Regions from separate parts of the Mesorhizobium sp. J428 genome, predicted to be linked through region 3. Evidence: predicted binding sites of a transcription regulator. Region 3 holds the regulator's gene; each other region holds the start of a gene.
What was found. The regulator PhoB, encoded in region 3, activates phosphate uptake and scavenging genes when phosphate is short. The targets are predictions, from matches to a motif close to TGTCATNNANCTGTCAT.
Positions count from the first base shown of each region.

Region 1: LRS09_RS21825 (glycerophosphodiester phosphodiesterase family protein) is a predicted target of PhoB. The motif match lies at 3,863-3,879, and genes of this name have one in related genera.
Region 2: pstS (phosphate ABC transporter substrate-binding protein PstS) is a predicted target of PhoB. The motif match lies at 2,458-2,474, and genes of this name have one in related genera.

Region 1 covers NZ_JAJOMX010000001.1:4,347,149-4,354,218, forward strand. The annotation lists gene LRS09_RS21800 (polysaccharide deacetylase family protein) at 1-403, shown strand, start outside; gene LRS09_RS21805 (DUF2842 domain-containing protein) at 407-616, opposite strand; gene LRS09_RS21810 (COX15/CtaA family protein) at 751-1,836, shown strand; gene argC (N-acetyl-gamma-glutamyl-phosphate reductase) at 1,833-2,765, opposite strand; gene speB (agmatinase) at 2,846-3,796, opposite strand; gene LRS09_RS21825 (glycerophosphodiester phosphodiesterase family protein) at 3,940-4,974, shown strand; gene LRS09_RS21830 (acyltransferase) at 5,093-5,848, shown strand; gene LRS09_RS21835 (acyltransferase) at 5,845-6,333, shown strand; gene rpsI (30S ribosomal protein S9) at 6,403-6,879, opposite strand; gene rplM (50S ribosomal protein L13) at 6,882-7,070, opposite strand, start outside.
Region 2 covers NZ_JAJOMX010000001.1:3,145,945-3,153,014, reverse strand. The annotation lists gene LRS09_RS15905 (Na/Pi cotransporter family protein) at 1-1,164, opposite strand, end outside; gene pstS (phosphate ABC transporter substrate-binding protein PstS) at 1,219-2,307, opposite strand; partial or broken gene LRS09_RS15895 (DUF3734 domain-containing protein) at 2,556-2,732, shown strand; gene LRS09_RS15890 (amphi-Trp domain-containing protein) at 2,850-3,152, shown strand; gene LRS09_RS15885 (phosphodiesterase) at 3,269-4,015, opposite strand; gene LRS09_RS15880 (inositol monophosphatase) at 4,012-4,827, opposite strand; gene LRS09_RS15875 (LacI family DNA-binding transcriptional regulator) at 4,824-5,894, opposite strand; partial or broken gene LRS09_RS15870 (ABC transporter permease) at 5,894-6,707, opposite strand; gene LRS09_RS15865 (ABC transporter permease) at 6,734-7,070, opposite strand, start outside.
Region 3 covers NZ_JAJOMX010000001.1:1,813,290-1,820,359, reverse strand. The annotation lists gene pstC (phosphate ABC transporter permease subunit PstC) at 1-85, shown strand, start outside; gene pstA (phosphate ABC transporter permease PstA) at 78-1,670, shown strand; gene pstB (phosphate ABC transporter ATP-binding protein PstB) at 1,685-2,500, shown strand; gene phoU (phosphate signaling complex protein PhoU) at 2,530-3,234, shown strand; gene phoB (phosphate regulon transcriptional regulator PhoB) at 3,248-3,937, shown strand; gene LRS09_RS09050 (vanadium-dependent haloperoxidase) at 4,023-5,345, shown strand; gene LRS09_RS09045 (CRTAC1 family protein) at 5,350-6,945, shown strand; gene LRS09_RS09040 (ROK family protein) at 6,946-7,070, opposite strand, start outside.

The sequences.
Region 1 (7,070 bases), 2.5 Mb from region 3:
GGTGAGGCAGGCCTCCCGGCATCCGTTGCTGACCATCGGCGCCCACACGCTCCATCATTTCAATCTCAAGCGCCTGTCGGAGGAACAGGTCCGCCGCGAAATGCGCGACGGCGTTAAATATCTCGAGATCGAGCTCGGCCAGACGCCGCGCCACCTTGCCTATCCCTATGGCTACGAGTCCGCGGTGGGAGCGCGCGAGGCACGGATTGCGGCCGAACTCGGCTTTGCGACCGCCGTCACCACCCGGCACGGCGTGCTCTATCCCGCTCATGCCGGTCATCTCCACGCCTTGCCGCGCATTTCCCTGAACGGCCGATACCAGCAGGTTGGCCACATCAAGACGATGGTCAACGGCGTGACGGCCCCGCTCGCCAATCGGGGCAGGGCATTCGTGACGGTGTGAGGTTCAGGCCTTCGGCTGCTTCACCATCCACTTGATGATGCCCATCGCCGGCAGGATCCACAAAAGCCCCGTCAGCAGGAAATAGGTCAGGTGCACCAGCGGCCCGGACTCGCCAAGCCGGGCGACGGCGACCGTCGTGGCGATCCAGGCATAGAGGATGACGAGCACGATCAGCAGCACGGTTCCGATCAGCTTGCGGATGCGGACGGGCATGGGGTTTCCTTTCGCGCTCCCTATAGTCTCGGTAGCCGGTCGTCGTAAAGCGCGACCGCGCGACCGCTTGTCACGCGACAGGGCGGCCCAAAGAGGGTATCGGCTGCGACATGGCTGCCGTCGGGACGACAGGAATGGCAACGTCTGCTGCGATCGATACATCTGCCGCGCGCCGTCGTGAGGCGAGTTCGCGCCGCGCTGTGCGGATATGGCTCTATGTCGTGCTCGTCGTGCTGTTCGCGCTGTTTATCGTTGGCGGCGCAACGCGCCTGACCGATTCCGGCCTGTCCATCACGGAATGGAAGCCGATCCACGGCGTCATCCCGCCGCTCAGCGAGGCGGAATGGCAGGAAGAGTTCGATCTCTACAGGCAGATTCCGCAATACCAGCAGATCAACAAGGGCATGAGTCTCGACGAATTCAAGTCGATCTTCTGGTGGGAGTGGGCGCACCGGCTCATCGCACGGCTTGTCGGCGTGGTGATGGCTTTGCCGCTCGCCTTCTTCTGGCTCACCGGGCGGCTGGAAAGCCAGTTGAAACCGCGTTTACTTGGCCTTTTCGCGCTGGGCGGCTTCCAAGGGTTTATCGGCTGGTGGATGGTGGCCTCGGGCCTCAGCGAGCGCGTCAGCGTCTCGCAGTACCGGCTGGCGGTGCACCTCACGCTTGCCTGCATTATCTTCGCCGCCGTGATGTGGGTCGCGCGAGGGCTCGCACCGCATTCCGAAGAACCGGCGTCGTCCGGCACGCGCCGCTTGGCCGGCGCTATGGCGATGCTCGTCCTCTTCCAGATCTATCTCGGCGCGCTGGTCGCCGGTCTCGATGCTGGCATGGCCTACAACACCTGGCCACTGATGGACGGAAGCGTGGTGCCGGGCGACCTGTTCGTACAGCAGCCGTGGTGGATCAACCTGTTCGAGAACCCGAAAACCGTGCAGTTCGTGCATAGGCTTGGCGCCTATCTTGTGCTGGCGGTTGCAATTGTCCATGCGGTCGCGTCGTGGCGCGCCGATCCCGGCACCACGCATGCGCGCCGCGCGGTTCTGTTGCTCCTGATGATCGTGGCGCAGGCTGCGCTGGGCATCACGGCGCTGGTGCTCGTAGTGCCCTTTGGCTGGGCGCTGCTGCACCACGCCTTCGCGATCGTGGTGCTCGGCTTCGCGGTGGCCCATTGGCGCGGCACGGTGGGAGAATACCCGCGTCCCGCGCTGCGTGGAGCTTAGGCGCGCAGCATCAAGTCCATGTTCTGCACCGCCGCGCCCGAGGCACCCTTGCCGAGATTGTCGAGCGATGCGACCAGATTCGCCTGGCCCTTGCCCTCGGTGCCGAGGACGAAGAGCTTCATGCGGTCGGTGCCGGCAAGCTCGGTCGGGTCGAGGCGCGCAAGCTTCGCGCTTTCCTCCAGCGGGACGACCTCGACGATAGACTGGCCCGCATAGTGCGACGCCAACGCGTCATGCAGCCTGGAAAGCGTCGGCGCACCGTTCAACTCGTCGAGGAACAGCGGCACCTGCACCAGCATGCCCTGCGCGAAGCGGCCGACACTTGGCGAGAAAAGCGGACGACGTTCGACCAGCCCGTGCAACTTCATCTCGGCGACGTGCTTGTGCTGCAGTGGCAGGCCGTAGAGGAAATGCGGTGCGGCGATGTGATCCGGGTTCGACGGGTCCTCCATCTGTGCGATCATCTGCTTGCCGCCGCCGGTGTAGCCGGACACTGCATTGACCGTGATCGGATAGTCCGCCGGCAGGAGTCCAGCCGCAACGAGCGGGCGGATCAGTCCGATCGCACCGGTTGGGTAGCAGCCGGGATTGGCGACTAGCCGCGCGGACGCGATCCGCTCGGCCTGCGCCTTGTCCATTTCCGCGAAGCCGTAGGCCCAATCGGGATGGACCCGGTGTGCAGTCGACGTGTCGATAATGCGGGTCGAGTTCTGCCCTTCGAGGATGGCGACGGATTCCTTCGCGGCGTCGTCCGGCAGGCAGAGGATCGCGATGTCTGCGCTCTTGAGGAAATCCTCCCGCGCGGCGCGGTTGCGCCGTTCGGCTTCCGGGATCGACAGCACGTCGAGATCGTGGCGCGCGGCTAGGCGTTGCCTGATCTGAAGGCCGGTTGTGCCGTGTTCGCCGTCGATGAAGATTTTCGGTTTCATGCCGTGGTCCGGAAAGTGAGGTCGTTCAGATGGTTACGCCAACTGCCGGAATCAATCCGGCAGGCCGTTGAATCGATGCCTTAGCCGCGCGCCCTTCGCGCCGAAAGCAGACCGAGATAATACATCGCGATGTTGGACGCCGCGATCGAGGTGATGTCGGCATGGTCGTAGGCAGGCGCAACCTCGACGACGTCGGCACCGACCATGTCGAGCCGGTCGAGCAGCCGCAGCACCGACAGCATTTTGGCTGATGACGGGCCGCCCGCAACCGGAGTGCCGGTGCCGGGTGCGAAGGCCGGGTCCAGACAGTCGATGTCAAAGGTGACATAGGTCTTGCGGCCAGCCGTCCGTTCGAGGATCGCATAGGCGATGTCCGCGGCGCGCAGTTCCTCAACCTCGTAGCCGTAGAGTATTTTTATCCCGCAATCCGTCGGCGCATGGGTGCGGATGCCGATCTGGATCGAGGTTTCCGGATCGATCACGCCTTCGCGTACAGCGCGCAGGACAAAGGAACCGTGGTCGATACGCCTGCCGTCGTCGTCCCAGGTGTCCTGGTGGGCGTCGAACTGCACGACAGAAAGCGGGCCGTATTTCGCCGCATGCGCTTTGAGGATCGGCCAGGTGATAAAATGGTCGCCGCCGAGCGAGAGCAGGAACGCGCCGTTGCGGATCAGCTTCGCCGCCTCACGCTCGATGATGCCGGGCGTCTTCTGGTGGTTACCCGAATCGAGCAGGCAGTCGCCGTAGTCGACCACGGCGAGCCGGTCGATGAACTCGTCGTTGAACGGATATTGCGCGTCGTTGTCCATGATCGCCGAGGCGCGCCGGATCCCTTGCGGTCCGAAGCGCGCCCCCGGGCGGTTCGTTACAGCTGCGTCGAACGGGATGCCCCAGACGATCGCGTCGGCGCCCTTCACGTTCTTCGAGTATTTGCGCCGCATGAAGGACAGCGCGCCGGCATAGGTCGGCTCGTAGGACGCGCCGGCAAAGCCGCGCGCGACGAAGGCATTGTCGATCGAGTTCGCGGCCATGGGCGTCCTTCCTCTGTCGCGGCGGAACCTATCCCGCGTCCACGACGGTATCGCAACAGGAAAAAGCGTCATCTTCGCTTCATGCGCCTGTCACCCGGCGCCGGTACGAGCCGCTCCAGATAGCGGCGGAGCGATTCGAACGCATGCGCGCAATAGTCGGCGGCATCCTCCTGTCAGTCCTGTTCGGAAGCGGGCTCGCCCTTGCGGAGACCGGGCGTATTGGCGAAATCCGCGAGCGCCTGACAAGCGCCAACCATTGGCGCGATCATGTGATGGTCGTAGCGCACCGCGCCGGCGGGTTGCAGGCGCGAAAGTCGCGCTTTCCGGAGAATTCGCGCGCTGCGCTCGCCGACGCGATCTCGGTGGGCGTCGAGATGGTCGAAATCGACGTGCAGAAATCCTCGGACGGGACCTATGTCGTGATGCACGACACGTGGCTCGACCGCACCACCGATTGCCGCGGCCAGGTCGCGGAACGCAAGCTGGCCGAACTGCGAGCCTGTCGGCTGGTTGTCGAAGCGAGCGGCATTCCCGCAGACGAAACCATTCCGACCCTCGCCGAATATCTCGAAGCCGCGCGAGGCCGCATCATGGTGAACATCGACAACAAGCTCGCGCCCGGCGAACTCGTCGGCATGACGCAACTCGCCGAACGGCTCGGTCTCGCCGACCATGTCGTGGTGAAGCTCAACCTCTGGAACGAGGAGCGTATCGCCGAAGCGCACCGGCTGATCGGCTTGATGCCGCGTGGTATCACGTTCATGCCGATCGTGGCGGACGACGCCGTTCGCGATCCGGCGCTGCTGGAGCGCGTGGCGAGTGCGGTGTCGGCTGATGCGGTGGAACTGATCGCCTGGCACGGCGACGGTCAGCCGATGACGCCCGACGGTGGTCCGCTCTTCGGCGCCAGGGCACGTGCCGTGGCAGTCCGGGGCGGCTGGCATCTCTGGGTCAACACCTACGCCATCGTCAACAAGAGCGCCGGCATGCTTGCCGGCGGCCGTGGCGATCAGCTTGCCGTTGAAGCCGACCTGCCTGACGAAGCATTCGGATTCTGGGTCGACCGGGGCGCGACCATCATCCAGACCGACGAGCCCAGCGCAGCGATCCGCTGGCTCGACGCCAACGGCTATCGGCGGCCCTATGCCTCCGGCGCGCGACAGGCTGCAGCGAGGTAGCGCTCCCCCGACTTGTCACTGCAGTTGGCCCCTCTCTTGCAACGGGCGGGAGACGGAAGCGACGACACGTCTACCTGTCTCCCTATGCGACAGACGTGATCGAAGGCAGGGGAAAGCGGTGGCGAAGGAAGTCAATACGGCACAGCAAGCGCCTGTCGCCCACGCCGATGGCCCGGTCCGGTTCGAGGCTCTGGACAGCTGGCGCGGCCTGGCGGCCGTCTTCGTGATCCTCTTCCACGCGCAGGTCGCGAGCCACATCCGGGATGCCTCGTTGGTGCGCGCCGGCGAGATGTTCGTCGATTTCTTCTTCGTGCTGTCCGGCTTCGTGATCGCCCATGCCTATTCGGGGCGCTTGGCGACGGGGGCAGATTTCGGCCGATTCATTGTGCTGCGTATCGGGCGCGTGTTCCCGTTGCACCTGGCGATGCTGGTGATGTTCATCGTGATGGAGACGGGCAAATCTCTTGCTCCCGGTCTTGGCGCGGCTGGGGATGCGCCGTTCACAGGCACGAATGACCTCCTGGCGATTCCGACCAACATTCTCCTCCTGCAGGTCGGCACGCATGACCAACTTACCTGGAACACGCCAGCCTGGAGCATCGCGGCCGAGATGGTCGCCTATGTCTCCTTCGGGCTGGCCGCTCTATTGCTGGGGCGCTTCCTGTGGGCGGCGGCGATTGCCGGAGCTCTCCTGTCGGGGTGGGCACTTTGGACATTCGCGCCACACGGCATGGAGTCCACCTACGACTTCGGTCATCTGCGCGCGATTTACGGCCTTTCGATCGGAGCTTTGCCTATAGGCTCGTGGCCGACGGCTCCACTCGTTCCTATTCGCGGACGTCGGTCGACCAGGGGATCGTCAATCCGACGTTGATCGAGATCGCGGTGGTCGTCCTGGCACTCGTATTCGTGAACTATGCCTACCGCACTCCCGCGGCCTTCGCCGCACCATTCGTCTTCGCACTCGTGGTGCTGGTCTTCGCCTCGGAGAAGGGAGCGGTCAGTTCGGTCCTTCGCAGGCGGCCATTCGTCGCTGTAGGCGTCGCCTCCTTCTCGATCTACATGGTTCACATGTTCCTCGTCATGCGGGTGATCAATGTCGCGCGTCTTGCGGACAAGCTGACCGGTACCGGCACGGTTGCACCGATGGGACCGGGGGGCGAGGGGGTCGATCTTGGCAATCCATTTGCCGGCGATCTGCTTGTGCTGGGGATCGTGGGCATGACGATAGCCGTCAGCTTCGTCACCTATCGGATGATCGAACGGCCGGGGCGCGACTGGTTCCGCCAGCAGGCGGATCGGCTCTTCAGCAGGAAGAGCGAGTCGATCGAACGTGTCGCGCCGTCGAGTTCGGCCTGACGGGAAGGCGGAAATCCAAAACAAAAGGCCGCCCGAAGGCGGCCTTTCCATCTGGTATATCGAAGAGGCTTAGCGCTTCGAGAACTGGAACGAACGACGGGCCTTCGCCTTGCCGGTCTTCTTGCGTTCCACCGTGCGCGAGTCGCGGGTGAGGAACCCGCCCTTCTTGAGCACCGAGCGCAGGGCCGGCTCGTAATAGGTCAGCGCCTTCGAGATGCCGTGGCGCACCGCGCCCGCCTGACCGGAGAGGCCGCCGCCCTGGACCGTGGCGACGATGTCATACTGGCCGTTGCGGTTCGAAGCGACGATCGGCTGCTGCAGGATCATCTGGAGCACCGGCCGCGCGAAGTAGGCCTTGAACTCCTTGTCGTTGATGATGATCTTGCCCGAGCCGGGCTTGACCCAGACGCGAGCGATCGCGTCCTTACGCTTGCCGGTCGCGTAGGCGCGGCCCTGCTTGTCGAGCTTCTGGACGTGGACCGGAGCGGCCGGCTGGACCGAAGCCGCGACCGTGCCGAGCTGGGAGAGAGAGCTGAGATCAGCCATCGTTAGGCCCTCTTGTTCTTGCGGTTCATTGCCGCGACGTCGAGGACGACCGGCTGCTGGGCCTCATGCGGGTGTTCTGCACCGGCATAGACCTTGAGATTCTTCATCTGGCGACGGCCGAGCGGGCCGCGCGGGATCATGCGTTCGACGGCCTTCTCGACCACGCGCTCGGGGAAACGACCCTCGAGCAG
Region 2 (7,070 bases), 1.3 Mb from region 3:
CTTGTCGCCCCGCGCGATGTTGAGGAACATGGCGCCCGCCTGCAGGTGGCGCGCGGTCTCCTGCTGGACGGCGGGCACAGCCTTGGCGAAGTCGTCCGACAGCTTGCTGTCGAGGTATTTCGGAGTCGAGTAATCCTCGACATCCTCTTCGTCGGTGCGGCCGACGCGGGACAGGACACGCTCGAAGACACCGACGAAGGGGAATAGGAGCGCGGTGTTGAAGATATTGAAGACGGTCGAGTAGAGGCCTACGGCCACCGGCACCAGCGGGAAAGTCTCCTTGCCGTCGACGACCACCGCCACGCCCGGATCGCCCATGCCGAAGGCACCCATCGCCCAGTGCAGAACCTGGATAGAGATGAAGAACAGCGGGACAGTGATGCATACGCCGATGATGTTGAACGATATATGGGCGTAGGCCGCCCGCTTGGCGTTCTTCGACAGATTGAGCGAAGCCATCCACGAGGTGATCGTGGTGCCGAGGTCTGCGCCGAGCGAGAAGGCGACGGCCGTCGTCCAGTCGAGCACGCCGGCCGCGCCAAGGCCCATGACGATGCCGATGGTCGCCGAGGACGAGTGGATCATCGCGGTGATGGCGGCCGCGATCAGAACGCACTTGATCAGGTTGAAATACGAGTCCGCCTTGAGCGTCTGAAGCAGTTCCATGACCTCGGGCATGTTGCGTAGCGGGCGCAGGCCGCCGGTCATCAGGTTGAGGCCGTAGAAGATCAGCGCGAAGCCCATGCAGGCGAGCGCGATGTTGCGGACTTTCTCGGTCTTCGCGAAGCAGTAGATCAGCGCGAAGATGCCGCCGCAGATCAGCCCGAGGGGACCGAGCGGCAGGGCTATCAGCCCGTTGCCGAGCGTGGTGCCGATATTGGCGCCCATGATGACGCTGATAGCAGGCCTGAGCGCGACCACGCCCGCATTGACGAGGCCGACGACCATGACCGTCATCGCGGTCGAGGACTGTATGACACCCGTGATCAGCGTTCCGGCCAGCACGCCCTTGATCGGCGTTCCCGCGGCCCTGGCGAGGAAATTGCGCATGCTGTTGACGGACAGCGCCTGAATGCCGTTGGCCATGAATTCGAGACCGAGCATGAAGATGCCCAGCCCGCCGATGACCGGCACAAGAATATCCTTGAAGATATCGATTTCCATGAGAGTGCTCGATTCTGAGAGGGCGGCTCAAGAGAGCCTGTTGGTCTGTCGAACCTAGTTGTTCACCGAGCCGAAGCTCTCGGCCCAGTATGCTTCGATCTGGCCAGCGAGTTCTGGCGCGACGGGAATGTAGCCGAGCGCGGAGGCCTTATCCGCGCCCTGGCTGAAAGCGACCCGGAACAGATCCAGGACGCGGTTGATGCGCGTCTGGCCGCGATCCTTCGGCACGACCGCATAGGTCACGACCGCCATCGGATACGCCGCCGCTCCGGCGAGATTGGTGGTGTCGGCATGAAAGCCGCGCGCGGCATCCCATGTCACGGTCGCGAGGCCGGCCTGGAAGGCGGCCGGCTCAGGGCGCACGAAGGCCCCGCTGGCATTCTGCAGTGATACGAAGGGAAGGCCGGCGCGCACCACCTGGCCGTATTCGAGATAGGCGATGCCGTTCCTGGTCGCCGCGGACAGGGCGGCCAGTCCCCCCGTGCCCTTTTCCCCGCGACCGACGGGCCATGCGATCAGGGTCTCGGCGCCATGCTTGTCCCGCCATTCCTGGCTGACCTTCGACAGGAAACCGGTAAAGGTGAAGGTCGAGCCGGAACCGTCCGCACGGTGCAGGACGGTGATCGGGGCGTCCGGCAGGGCAAGGTCGTGATTGAGGCTCTTGATGGCCGGATCGGACCAAGTGGTGATCTTGCCGAGATAGATATCGGCCAGCGCCGGGCCGGAAAGGCGCAGCTGGCCGGCGCCGATGCCGTCGATGTTGGCCACCACGACGATGCCGCCCATGACGATCGGGAACTGCGCCAGCTTGCGCTTCGCCAGATCCTCCGGCGGCAGCGGCGCGTCGGTGGCAGCGAAGTCCGTCTCCGGCTGGGCGAGGCGCATGATGCCTGCCAGCGAGCCGACGGGTTCGTAGTCGACCCGCCAGTCGGGTGAGGTGTAGTCGCCGCCGTCGGTGCGGATCGCCTCATAATCCCGCGACCATTGGTTGATGATCGGCGCGGCGAACGTCGAGCCGGCGCCCTGGATCGGGTCTGCCTGGGCGGGCGACGGCAGGGCAAGAACGGCGAGTGCCGCAACGGCGGCAAGAACGCCCTGAACTCCGGACAGCCCTCGGGCCTGGGAGAGGAATACACCGATCATGGCACGCCTTTCTTGGCTGCGCGCCAGCCTGAAAGCGTGAAACGCACAGTCACGTCAGATCCGGAAAAGTAGATCCGGCACGGTCCCCAACACCGGAGCGCGATCGCGCTTCAGGACTTAGCGAAGTCGTGGATTCGGTAGCGCCAATAGTTGACGTTTGAATGACAGTATTTTCTCACCAAGCGCTGCGCCGCGGACCCGGACGCAACTTGCTGTCTCGCCGCGAGCACCGGCAACCGGCCGGAGCAAAAGTTTATGAGAGGGACGCCAAGGACTACGAGTTCTCCGGCACGTCGATGCGGGAACACTGGGATGCGGGCTACTAGGACACGCGCAAGACGCTGAAGCACCGCAAGTGGCTGGTGAAGCCGCCTGAATCGATCGGCATGACCGTCCACGACGTGCACCGCGACGATCCGAGCTAACCGGTCTCGAAGGGCGGCTTTTCGAAAGGAATTTCGTACAGTCATCCCGGTGTCACAGCAGCTTTACAGCTCTTCGTTTCTCTCTGCGGGGCCAGATGGCCTCTGTGGAGAAAAGACATGACGACCGATCGCGACATTGAGAAGAATTACTCCCTTCAGGACTTCATCGTCGAGCTTCGCCGGCTTGCCGATACTCTGGAAGCCGGCGAAGATTATGAGATCGAGATAGAAGACGAGACCGTTCTGATCCCCGGCAACGCCGTTTTCTCGATCGAGCACGAGCGCGAGGACGGCCAGCAGGAAATCGAATTCCAGATTTCCTGGAAGGACGAGGCTGACGAAGACGAGGAAGACGAAGAGCAGGACGAGCAGGGAGACGACGAGGAAGAAGAGGGCGAAGAGGAAGAGGTCCAGGCCTGAGCCGATCGGCTCGCCGGATACGACCGGGCGGCGCTCAAGCGTTCGTCCGCCCGAGGCGGCCCGGTCTCAGAACCCGTCGATGCGATGGCGCCAGGGGATGTTGTCTCCTGGCGTTCTCACGTGGGGAACTCGTGCATGTGGACGACGAGGCCGTCGCTGTCGGCCAGCACCAGCGCATAGGCCGGCGCCTCGAAGCTGACGGCATGCGGGCCGTCCAGCTTCAGCGCGGACTGATGGTTCGTGCCCCGCAAAGTGGTGAAAGGAATGCCCCGCCAGATGCCCCCGGCGAAACGATGCACATGCCCGGCGAAAATATGGCGGACGTTGCCGTGGCGCCGCAGGACGTAGAACAGCGGATCCGCATCGAGCAGGCGCGAGCTGTCCAGCGAAGGCACGCCGATGGCGAATGGCGGATGGTGCAGGAAGAGGAGCGTGTCGCGCCCTCCTTCCAGCGCGCCGTCCAGCCACGCCAGCCGCGTCTCGCAGAGCCGGCCCTCGACTTGACCGGGCTCAAGCGTGTCGAGCAGCACCGCTCGGAACCCAGGCAGGTCGACGACGCACTGGGCGAAGCCGTCCTGCATCGGAGCCTGCGGAAAGGCGGCCGCGAAGGCGGCCCGGTCGTCGTGGTTGCCGAGCATGAGGCGATAGGGCGCGGCGAGATCCGCCAGCCGTTCGGCGAGCGCGGCATAGGCTGACGCCTCGCCATCGTTCGTCAGGTCACCGGAAAAGACGACCAGATCGGCGTCCGCATGGACCCGGTTGAGGTCGGCGATGCAGTCCTCGAGGTGCTTGAGCGGATCGAGGCCGAACAGGCTTTCGCCGGGCGCGACGAGATGCAGGTCCGATACGAGGACGATCTTCATGTGGCGCGCTCCGCGGATGTGGCGGCGACCAGGTCGAGGAGATTTTCGCGCAGCTGCGGCGGGCATCCCAGCACCGGCCCGCCGCGCAGCAGGTCGCCGTCGGCGGCGAACTCGGCCGTCCAGCCGCCCGCTTCGCGGATCAGGCAAAGCCCGGCGAGGCAGTCCCAGGCATGGATGTGCGGCTCGTAATAGCCGGCGAGCCGGCCGCAGGCGACATGGGCAAGGCTGAGCGCGCCGGAGCCGCTGCGCACGAACATCCCGCCCCGTTCGAGCAGCCGCTCGATGAAGCCCGAGACGGCGCGCGGCGGAATGCGGAAGCTGGCCCCTACCCCGATCAGGCCATGCTGCATGTCCGTCCTCGGATCGACCGCGATCGGCTGGCCGTTCAGGAAGGCCCCACCTCGCGAGATGGCCGTGAAGAGCTCGTCGGCGCTCGGATCGAGGATCAGCCCGGCGACCGTTTCCCCGCCCCTCAGCAGCGCGATGGAGATGCACCAGCTCCGGCTGCCATGGACGAAGCAGCTCGTGCCGTCGATGGGGTCGAGGACCCAGGTGTAACCGGAAGACCCGGCGGAGAGCCCGTATTCCTCGCCGAGAAAGCCGTCGTCGGGAAATGTCTCGGCGATCCGGTCGCGCACCAGCGTCTCGACCTCTCGGTCCGCGGCGCTGACGATGTCCTGCCCGTTCTGCTTGATCTCGACGGGCAGGCTTGCCAGGGCGCCGAAATGCGACAGCGCGAGCTTGCCGGCCTCGTGCAGGACGGCCTGCGCGCGCAGGGAGCGGGTATCGATGCCGGAGGCTTGAGCGGTCAAGACGACTGTTCCGATTGCGGCGACGGGCGAGATGCCCGGCCCGGAGGGGTGGTGCCCCGGACGATCAGCGGCGCGCCCAGAAATGCGGTCGACGGCGGCGCATCCGGATAGGCGAGCCGCCGGTCGAGATGCGCGACGGCGCTGGCTGCGATCTCGTCGGGGTCCTGCCGGAAGGTGGTGAGATCGTAGGCGCACCACGACGCCTCGGGAATGTCGTCGAAGCCGATCACCGACACGTCGCCCGGCACGCGAAGGCCGAACCGGCCGCGCGCAGTGTCGAGCAGGCCGAGCGCGATCAGGTCGTTGACGCAGAAGACCGCCTGCGGCCTGTCCGGACGATCGAAAAGGACGCGCGCCGCCTCGCCGCCGCCGGCATAGTCGGAATCCTTGCCGCGGGCGACGATGACCCTGGCGCCCAGCCTGCGCGCCTCGTCGACGAAGACCCGCTCGCGCTCGGCGATGGTGGGCGTGCCGGACGCGGAGCCCGCAAGTCCGAGCCGGCGCAGGCCCTGGCCGACGAAAAGCGCCGCCGCCTGACGCGCCGTGCCCGCATTGTCGATCGCGACGTGATCGCAGTCCGGCTCGGAACGGCCGATCACGACGAGCGGCTGTCCGTTCTGGCGCGCAAGCTCGACGAACGAGGACGGCGGCGAACCGGAGAGGATGATGGTCGCCTCGGCACGATAGCCGAACAGGGCGGTCTGAGCCGCCTGCACCTCCTGCTCGGAGCTGCCGGTGTTGATCAGGAACGGTATGTTGCCCCGCCGGATCAGGATGCGCGTGAGGGCTGCGACCAGATGCGCCCGGAAGCCGACTTCGGGCTTGGTCACGACCAGTCCCACCAGCCGGCTGCGGTTGGCCAGCAGCCCGCGGGCGAGGTCGTTGACCTGGTAGCCGAGCTCGCCGGCCGCGCGCATCACCTTCTCGCGCGTCTCCTCGGCGATGCTGGCGCCCGGCGTGAAAGCGCGCGACACGGCGGAACGCGACACTCCCGCCCTTTCGGCCACCTGCTGGGCGCTGACAAAACCGCGTCCCGGCGCGGAGGATACTTCTGCGGATGACGACATCAGTGGCCGACCTTCGAAAGCACGTCGGATTTCAGGAAGCGTTCAACGACGAGCATGAAGCCGATCGACGGGATCAGGAGCAAGAGCGCGGTGATCGACGCCACCTGATAGTTGCCCCCCGCCCCCGCGGTGTAGAGCAGGAGGGGCAGCATGTTCACGTCGGGCGCGCCGACGAAATAGCTGCCGGTGAACTCGTCGAGCGATTCCAGGAAGACGAAGATGGCGCTGGCAAGCAGGCCAGGTGCGGCGAGCGGCAGCGTTATGTCGCGAAACGCGCGCATCGCACCGGCACCGACGGACCGTGCGGCTTGTTCGAGTTCGGTATCCACCGCCGAGAAGGCGGCGGTCGCGATCCAGACCGCATAGACCAGCCCGTGCGTGACATGAACGAGGACCACGCCTGCGATCGTGCCGTTGAGACCGATCTGGTAGAACAGCCGCGCGATGTTGACGTAGACGGGCAGGTTCGGAAGCCTGCGGGATCAGAAAGGCCAGCAGGATCAGTCCCCTGAGCGGCAGTTTCAGCCGGGCCAGTGCATAGCCCGCCGGAACCGCGAGCGCCAGCGAGACGACGACGGTCATGGACGCCACGAAAACGCTGTTTCCCAGCGACTCCATGGCGTTGCCGCGCGACGAGAACACCTCGCCCCAGTAGTCCAGACCGTATTCCAGCGGCAGCGCATGCGGAAAGCACCACTTCTCGGCGACCGTCCACAGGACGAGGTTCGTCAGCGGACCGAAGATAATGAAGGCGAGCAGTCCCAGCGCGAGCGCCCGCGGCACCCACCACAGGTCGATGGACGACTGCCGCATGCGGGCAGAGGTTTCCGCCGCCGCACTCATGAACGCTCCCTCATGCTCTGGCGCAGATAGAACCAGGCGACGCAGGCCGTCGCGACCAGCGAGATCAGCCCCAGCGCGTTGGCGACGCCGTAGTCGCCATATGCGTTGATGCGGAAGGCGATGTCGGCCGTGATCATCGTCGGCGACTGCGCGTTGATCATCAGCGGGACGGACAGCACCGACATCATGGTGACGAAGGACAGGACCAGCCCGACCATCACGGTCGTCGCCACCTGCGGCACCAGGATCTCGATGAGGATGCGCAGCCGCGAGGCGCCGAGGTTGCGCGCCGCCTCGATCGTGCCGCGGTCGACGGAGGCCATCGCGCCTGCC
Region 3 (7,070 bases):
CGGACTCGTGCTGTTCTGCGCGACCCTTGCTCTCAACGTCATCGCCCTTCGCGTGGTCAAGAAGTATCGGGAACAGTATGACTGATATCGTCGCCACTCCGCTTTCGCCACGCGGCGCGCCGAGCATCCACACGGATGACGCCGCCAAGGCTCGACTGAAATCACGCTACGGTGCGGAACTGCGCTTCAAATGGCTGGGTGCGGGCGCCGTGGCCCTGGCAGCATTCTTCCTGCTGCTTCTTATCTCGACGATCGTGACGCAGGGGCTCCCGGCGTTTCGCATGAACTATCTTACGCTGCCAATCGATCTCTCGGCGGTTCCGGCCGATCCCGCGGCGCGTACGGGATTTGACTATGCCGGCCCCGTCAACGAAGCGCTCGCCGCCAAGTTTCCGGACGTGACCGGCCGCCAGGAGCGCCGCCTTCTGCGCGGCATCGTCTCCACCGGAGCTGGGGTCATCCTTCGTCAGCAGGTCGAGAAAGATCCCTCGCTTGCCGGCAAGACGGTCGATGTCCAGGTGCCTCTCGACGACTTCGCGGATCTCTATCTAAAGGGGCTTCTCGCCGAGAGCGCCGCTCCGCAACAGCTGCCCGGCGTGACTGTGTCCGGCACGAGCGGCGACGTCGCAGTGACCTTCGCCGACGACACGATCACGCGTCTTGCCCGTGGGGCGGGCGCCATCGAAGCCGAGGGCGGTGTCCTGCGTCTGACCAGCGGTGCCGCGTCGCTCCTGCTGGACGCCGGCGGCGGAACGGTCAAGCTGACAGAAGTCGGCCCGGGCACAGCCAAGGGCATCGTCTACGAAGCACTCGACGCTGCCGTGTCGACCGCATCGCCCGCTGTGCTGCGCACCATCACGACGCCGGAGGCCAGCCGCAAGATCACCGACAGGGAAATCGTGTGGCTCGACCGTCTGAAGGCCGACGGGGCGGTCACCAACACCTGGAACACGATTTTCTTCACGTCGGGCGCCAGCCGCGAGGCGGAGCTCGCCGGCGTGTGGGGCGCGGTCGTCGGCTCGTTCCTGACCTTGATCGTCACGATCGCAGTGGCGTTTCCGATCGGCGTGGCCGCGGCCATCTATCTCGAGGAATTCGCGCCGAAGAACCGGTTCACGAGCCTGATCGAGGTCAACATCAACAATCTCGCGGCGGTGCCGTCGATCGTCTTCGGTCTGCTCGGCCTGGCGGTGTTTCTCAATTTCTTCGGCATGCCGCGATCCGCGCCCGTCGTCGGCGGTCTCGTCCTTGCCCTGATGACCTTGCCGATCATCATCATCGCGGGACGCGCCTCCCTGCGAGCGGTTCCGCCGTCGATCCGGGAAGCGGCGCTGGGAATCGGCGCGTCCAAGGTCCAGATGGTCTTCCACCACGTTCTGCCGCTGGCGATGCCCGGTATCATGACCGGCACGATCCTCGGCATGGCACATGCGCTCGGCGAGACCGCGCCGCTGCTGATGATCGGCATGGTCGCGTTCATCGTCGACATTCCGGGCGGCTTCACCGAGCCGGCCACCATTCTTCCGGTCCAGATCTTCATGTGGGCCGATTTCCCCGAGCCCGCGTTCCAGCAGAAGACGTCGGCGGCGATCATGGTCCTTCTCGGGTTCCTGATCCTCATGAACGCAATCGCCGTGATCCTGCGCAAGCGCTTCGAACGTCGCTGGTGATGGAGTAGAAAGAGATGAACGTATTCAACGAAGCCGCGATCGAACAGAAGCTGAATCCGATGACGCAACAACCTGTCGTAAAGATGCGTGGCAAGCAGGTCACCGTCCACTATGGCGAGAAACAGGCGCTGTTCGGGGTCGACCTCGACGTGCGCGAGAAGCAGGTGACGGCGCTGATCGGTCCTTCGGGCTGCGGCAAGTCGACCTTCCTGCGCTGCCTGAACCGGATGAACGACACGATCGACATCGCCCGCGTCGGCGGCGAGATCACGCTGGACGGCGAGGACATCTACGATCCCAAGATCGACGTCGTGGAACTGCGCGCACGCGTCGGCATGGTGTTCCAGAAGCCGAACCCGTTCCCGAAGTCGATCTACGAAAACGTCGCCTACGGCCCGCGCATCCACGGGCTGACGAAGTCCAAGGCCGAGCTCGACACCGTCGTGGAGTCGAGCCTGAAGAAGGCGGCGCTCTGGAACGAGGTGAAGGACCGCCTGCACGAGCCGGGCACCGGCCTGTCCGGCGGCCAGCAGCAGCGCCTGTGCATCGCGCGCGCCATCGCCGTGTCTCCGGAGGTGATCCTGATGGACGAGCCCTGCTCGGCGCTCGACCCGATCGCGACTGCAAAGGTCGAGGAGCTGATCGACGAACTGAGGCAGAACTACACGATCGTGATCGTGACCCACTCCATGCAGCAGGCGGCCCGCGTGTCGCAGCGCACGGCGATGTTCCACCTCGGTTATCTGGTCGAGGAAGGGGCGACGGACAAGATGTTCACCAGCCCCGACGACAAGCGCACCCAGGACTACATCACCGGCCGCTTCGGCTGACGGCACGATCGAGCCACGAGGACAGAACAATGGGCGAGCATACCGTCACCTCCTTCGACGAGGAACTCGAGCACATCGACCGGCTGATCCGCGACATGGGGGGTCTGGCGGGATCGATGGTCTCGGGCTCCACCCGGGCGCTTCTGACGTCCGACAATGCGCTGGCGCAGCGCGTCGTCTCGGACGACGCGATCATGGACGCCAAGCAGCGCGAGCTGGACGACTCCTCCGTCACGCTGATCGCCAAGCGCCAGCCGATGGCGCAGGACCTGCGCGCCGTGGTCGGCGCGATCCGCATGGCGGCCGATCTCGAACGGGTGGGCGACCTGGCCAAGAACATCGCCAAGCGCGTCGGCGCCGTCGGGCAGACCTCGACCCCGCGCAACCTGTCGCATTCGATCGACACGATGGCCTCGCTGGTTCTCGAGCAGGTCGAGAAGGTGATCAGCCACTACGTGGCCCGCGACACCGAGGCGCTGAAGACGCTGCGGGCCGACGACGAGAAGATCGACATCCAGTATACCGCCGTCTTCCGCGAACTCCTGACGTATATGATGGAGGATCCGCGCAACATCACGGCCTGCACCCATCTCCTGTTCTGCGCCAAGAACCTCGAGCGCATCGGCGACCATGTGACCAACATCGCGGAGAACGCGTATTACGTCATGACGGGAACGCTTCTGCCGGCCAACCGTCCGAAGGTGGACGAGACGGCGGCAATGTCCGCCGCCTGAGGAACAGAACGGAATGATTGCCCCGAAGATCATGGTCGTGGAGGACGAGGAGCCGCTCGGCGTCCTCCTGCGCTACAACCTCGAGGCGGAAGGCTACCAGGTCGAGATCGTCACTCGTGGCGACGAGGCGGAGCTCAGGCTGCAGGAAAACGTGCCCGATCTCCTGGTGCTCGACTGGATGGTGCCCGCCGTCTCCGGCATCGAGCTCTGCCGGCGGCTCAGGATGCGCTCCGAGACCGAGCGTCTGCCCATCATCATGCTGACTGCGCGCGGCGAGGAGAGCGACCGCGTGCGCGGCCTGTCGACCGGCGCCGACGACTATCTGGTCAAGCCGTTCTCGACGCCGGAGTTCATGGCGCGGGTGAGGGCGCTGTTGCGCCGGGCCAAGCCCGAGGTGCTGTCCAGCGTGCTCAAGGTTGGCGACATCGTGCTCGACCGCGAATCCCACCGCGTCTACCGCAAGAAAAACGAGATCCGCCTCGGGCCGACCGAGTTCCGGCTGCTGGAGTTCCTGATGCAGCATCCCGGCCGCGTCTACACGCGCGGCCAGCTGCTCGACAATGTCTGGGGTGACACCAACTACATCGACGAGCGCACCGTCGACGTCCATGTCGGCCGCCTGCGCAAGGCGGTCAACAACGGCCGCCAGACCGACGTCATCCGCACCATCCGCGGCTCGGGCTACGCCATCCGCGAGGATTAGGCGAAGCAGCCGATCTCTCCGGCCGCTTGCCGCGACGGCCGTGTGCGTGCTTCTCTCGCCCGACGGAGGCAAGGGAGGGCTGCGCATGCGCATCGTGCGGACATTGTGGGTCGTTGTGGCGGTCCTGCTTTGCGGCGCGACCATTGCCGCCGCGCAGCAACCCGTCTCCGAGCCGGCACGCTCGCGTCACGCGCTGCTCGTCTGGCACCGCCTCGTGCTGGAGCTCGTCCGCCATACGGCGACCTATTCGCCGCCTGTCGCAAGCCGCGCCTTCGCCTATCTCGGCGTGACCGCCTTCGAGGCGCTTGCGACCGGCTCCGACGGGCTGCATTCGCTCGCAGGCCAGTTGAACGAGCTGACGCCGGTCCCGCCGCGCGAGGCCGGACAGTCCTACGACGGCGCCGTCGTCGTGCAGGCGGCGATGGCGCATGCCGCGGCGGCGCTGTTCGAGAATACCGGCCCGACGGGCCAGCGCGCGATGGCCGCGATGGCGAGGAAGGCGGCCGCCGACGCCGCGCTCGGCGTGCCGGAGGAGGTCGTGCGCCGCAGCGAGGACTATGGCCGCGCGGTGGCGCGCCACATCCTCGCCTGGGCGGCGACGGACGGCGGCGCAACGATCGAGAACATGGGCTTTCCGCTGGACTACAAGCTGACCGAGGGACCGGCGCACTGGGTGCCGACCAACCTCGTCCGCCAGCAGCAGTTTCCGCTCCTGCCCGACTGGGGCAGGACGCGCACCTTCGCCATGCCGGACGGCGCATCCTGCGGGCTGCCGCCGCCGCCGGCCTACAGCGAGGCACCCGGCTCGCAGTTCTACATCGAGGCCAGCGAGGTGCGGGACACGGTCAACGGCCTCACCGACGAGCAGCGGGCGATCGCGCGCTTCTGGTCCGACGATCCGATGCTGTCGCCCACGCCGCCCGGCCACTGGATTTCCATTGCGATCGGCATCCTGGAGAAGGAGGACGCCGATCTCGTCACCAGCGCCGAGACGCTGGTGCGGCTGGGCGTCACGCTGGCGGATGCCTTCATCGGCTGCTGGCATTCCAAGTTCGAATACGACCTCGTCCGCCCGCTCACCTATATCCGTCGCGTCATCGATCCGAAGTGGGAGGCGATCCTCAACACGCCGCCCTTTCCGGAATATCCGAGCGGGCATTCGACCCAGTCCGGGGCGGCCGCGACGGTGCTGACCGACATGTTCGGGCCGGCCTATGCTTTCGAGGACGGCACGCATTCCGATGACGGCCTTCCGGCGCGCCGCTTCGCGAGCTTCTGGGCGGCGGCGGAAGAGGCCGGCATCTCGCGGCTCTATGGCGGGATCCACTTCCGCTCGGCGATCGAGCGCGGGCTCGACCAGGGGCGCTGCGTCGGCGCCTATGCCAACGCGCTCAGGACGAGGAACTGACGCCATGCGCCTGATCCCCGCCCTGCTGGCCGCGCTCCTTGCCATCGGCCCTGCCGCGTCGGAGGCGTTCGAAAGCGCCGTCCCGACATTCACCGACGAGACGGCTTCGGCCGGGATCGACCACGTCTTCACCGGCGAGTGGGAGTTCATGGTCGGCGGCGGCGCGGCCGTATTCGACTGCAACGGCGACCGGATGCCGGACATGCTGCTCGCAGGCGGAGCCGCGCCGGCGACGTTCTACCGCAACACGGGCACGGTCGGCGGCCCGCTCTCCTTCGCTGCGCAGGAGAGCAGCCTGGAACTCGACATGGTGTCGGGCGCCTATCCGCTCGACATCGACGGCGACGGCAATCGGGACCTCGTCCTCCTGCGGGTCGGCGAGAACGTGGTGATGAGAGGACTGGGAGCCTGCCGCTTCGAGCGCGCCAACGAGGCCTTCGGCTTCGACGGCGGCGACGCCTGGTCGACGGCGCTGGCCGCGACGTGGGAGAAGGGCGCGCGGTTCCCCACCATTGCCGTCGGCAACTACATCGACCGGACGCAGGACGCGTTCCCTTGGGGCTCCTGCACCGACAACTGGCTGCACCGCCCGGCGGGCGAGGAACGCAGGTTCGCTCCGCCCCTGCCGCTCAAGCCCAGCTACTGCGCCCTGTCCATGCTCTTCACCGACTGGAACCGGTCGGGCGCGCCGTCGCTGCGCGTCTCCAACGACCGCGAATACTACAAGGGCGGGCAAGAGCAGATGTGGCGGATCGATCCCGGCCAGCCGCCCGCGCTCTATGGCCCGGCCGACGGCTGGAAGCCGCTCAAGATCTGGGGCATGGGCATCGCCAGCACCGACCTCGACGGCGACGGCTACCCCGAATACTTCCTCACCTCCATGGCCGACAACAAGCTCCAGACGCTCGCCCCCAGGCCCGAGGGCGGCGCTCCGAAGGCGAGTTTCGCCGACATCGCCTTCGCGAAGGGCGTCACGGCGCACCGGCCCTATACGGGCGGCGAGGTGAAGCCGTCGACCGCCTGGCACGCCCAGTTCGAGGACGTGAACAATGACGGTCTCGCCGATCTCTTCGTCGCCAAGGGGAACGTCTCGGAGATGCCCGATTTCGCGATGAAGGATCCGGATAATCTTCTCCTTCAGAAGCCCGACGGCACCTTCGAGGAGGCGGGCGAGGCCGCGGGCATCGCGAGCTTCGATACGGGCAGGGGAGCAGCGCTTGCCGATTTCAACCTCGACGGCCAGGTCGATCTCGTCGTCGTCAACCGCAACAGCAAGGCGCGGCTGTGGCGCAATGGCGGCGTGGCGGGCAACTGGGCGGCGTTCGCGCTGGGCCAGCCGCCGCCCAATGTCGGCGCGATCGGCGCCTGGGTGGAGGTGCGCTGCGGTGCGCGCACCCTCCGCCGTGAGATCACCGTCGGCGGCGGCCATGCAGGCGGCCAGCTCGGCTGGATCCATTTCGGCCTCGGCGGCGAGGCGAAGGCCGAGGTGCGCGTGCTGTGGCCCGACGGAAGCGAGGGCGACTGGCAGGCAGTGGAGGCGAACGGCTTCTACGACCTCATTCGCGGGCAGCCGCCGCGCAAATGGCGTCCCGCCGGCTGATCAGGCGACGTTCCGGCCCGCGGCTGGCGCCTGGCCGGGCGAGAAGACTTCCTGGTCGATGAAGGTCAGCGCCCGCATGGCGCATCCCTCGCGGATCAGCGGCATCTCGTCCGGCTCAGTGTCGA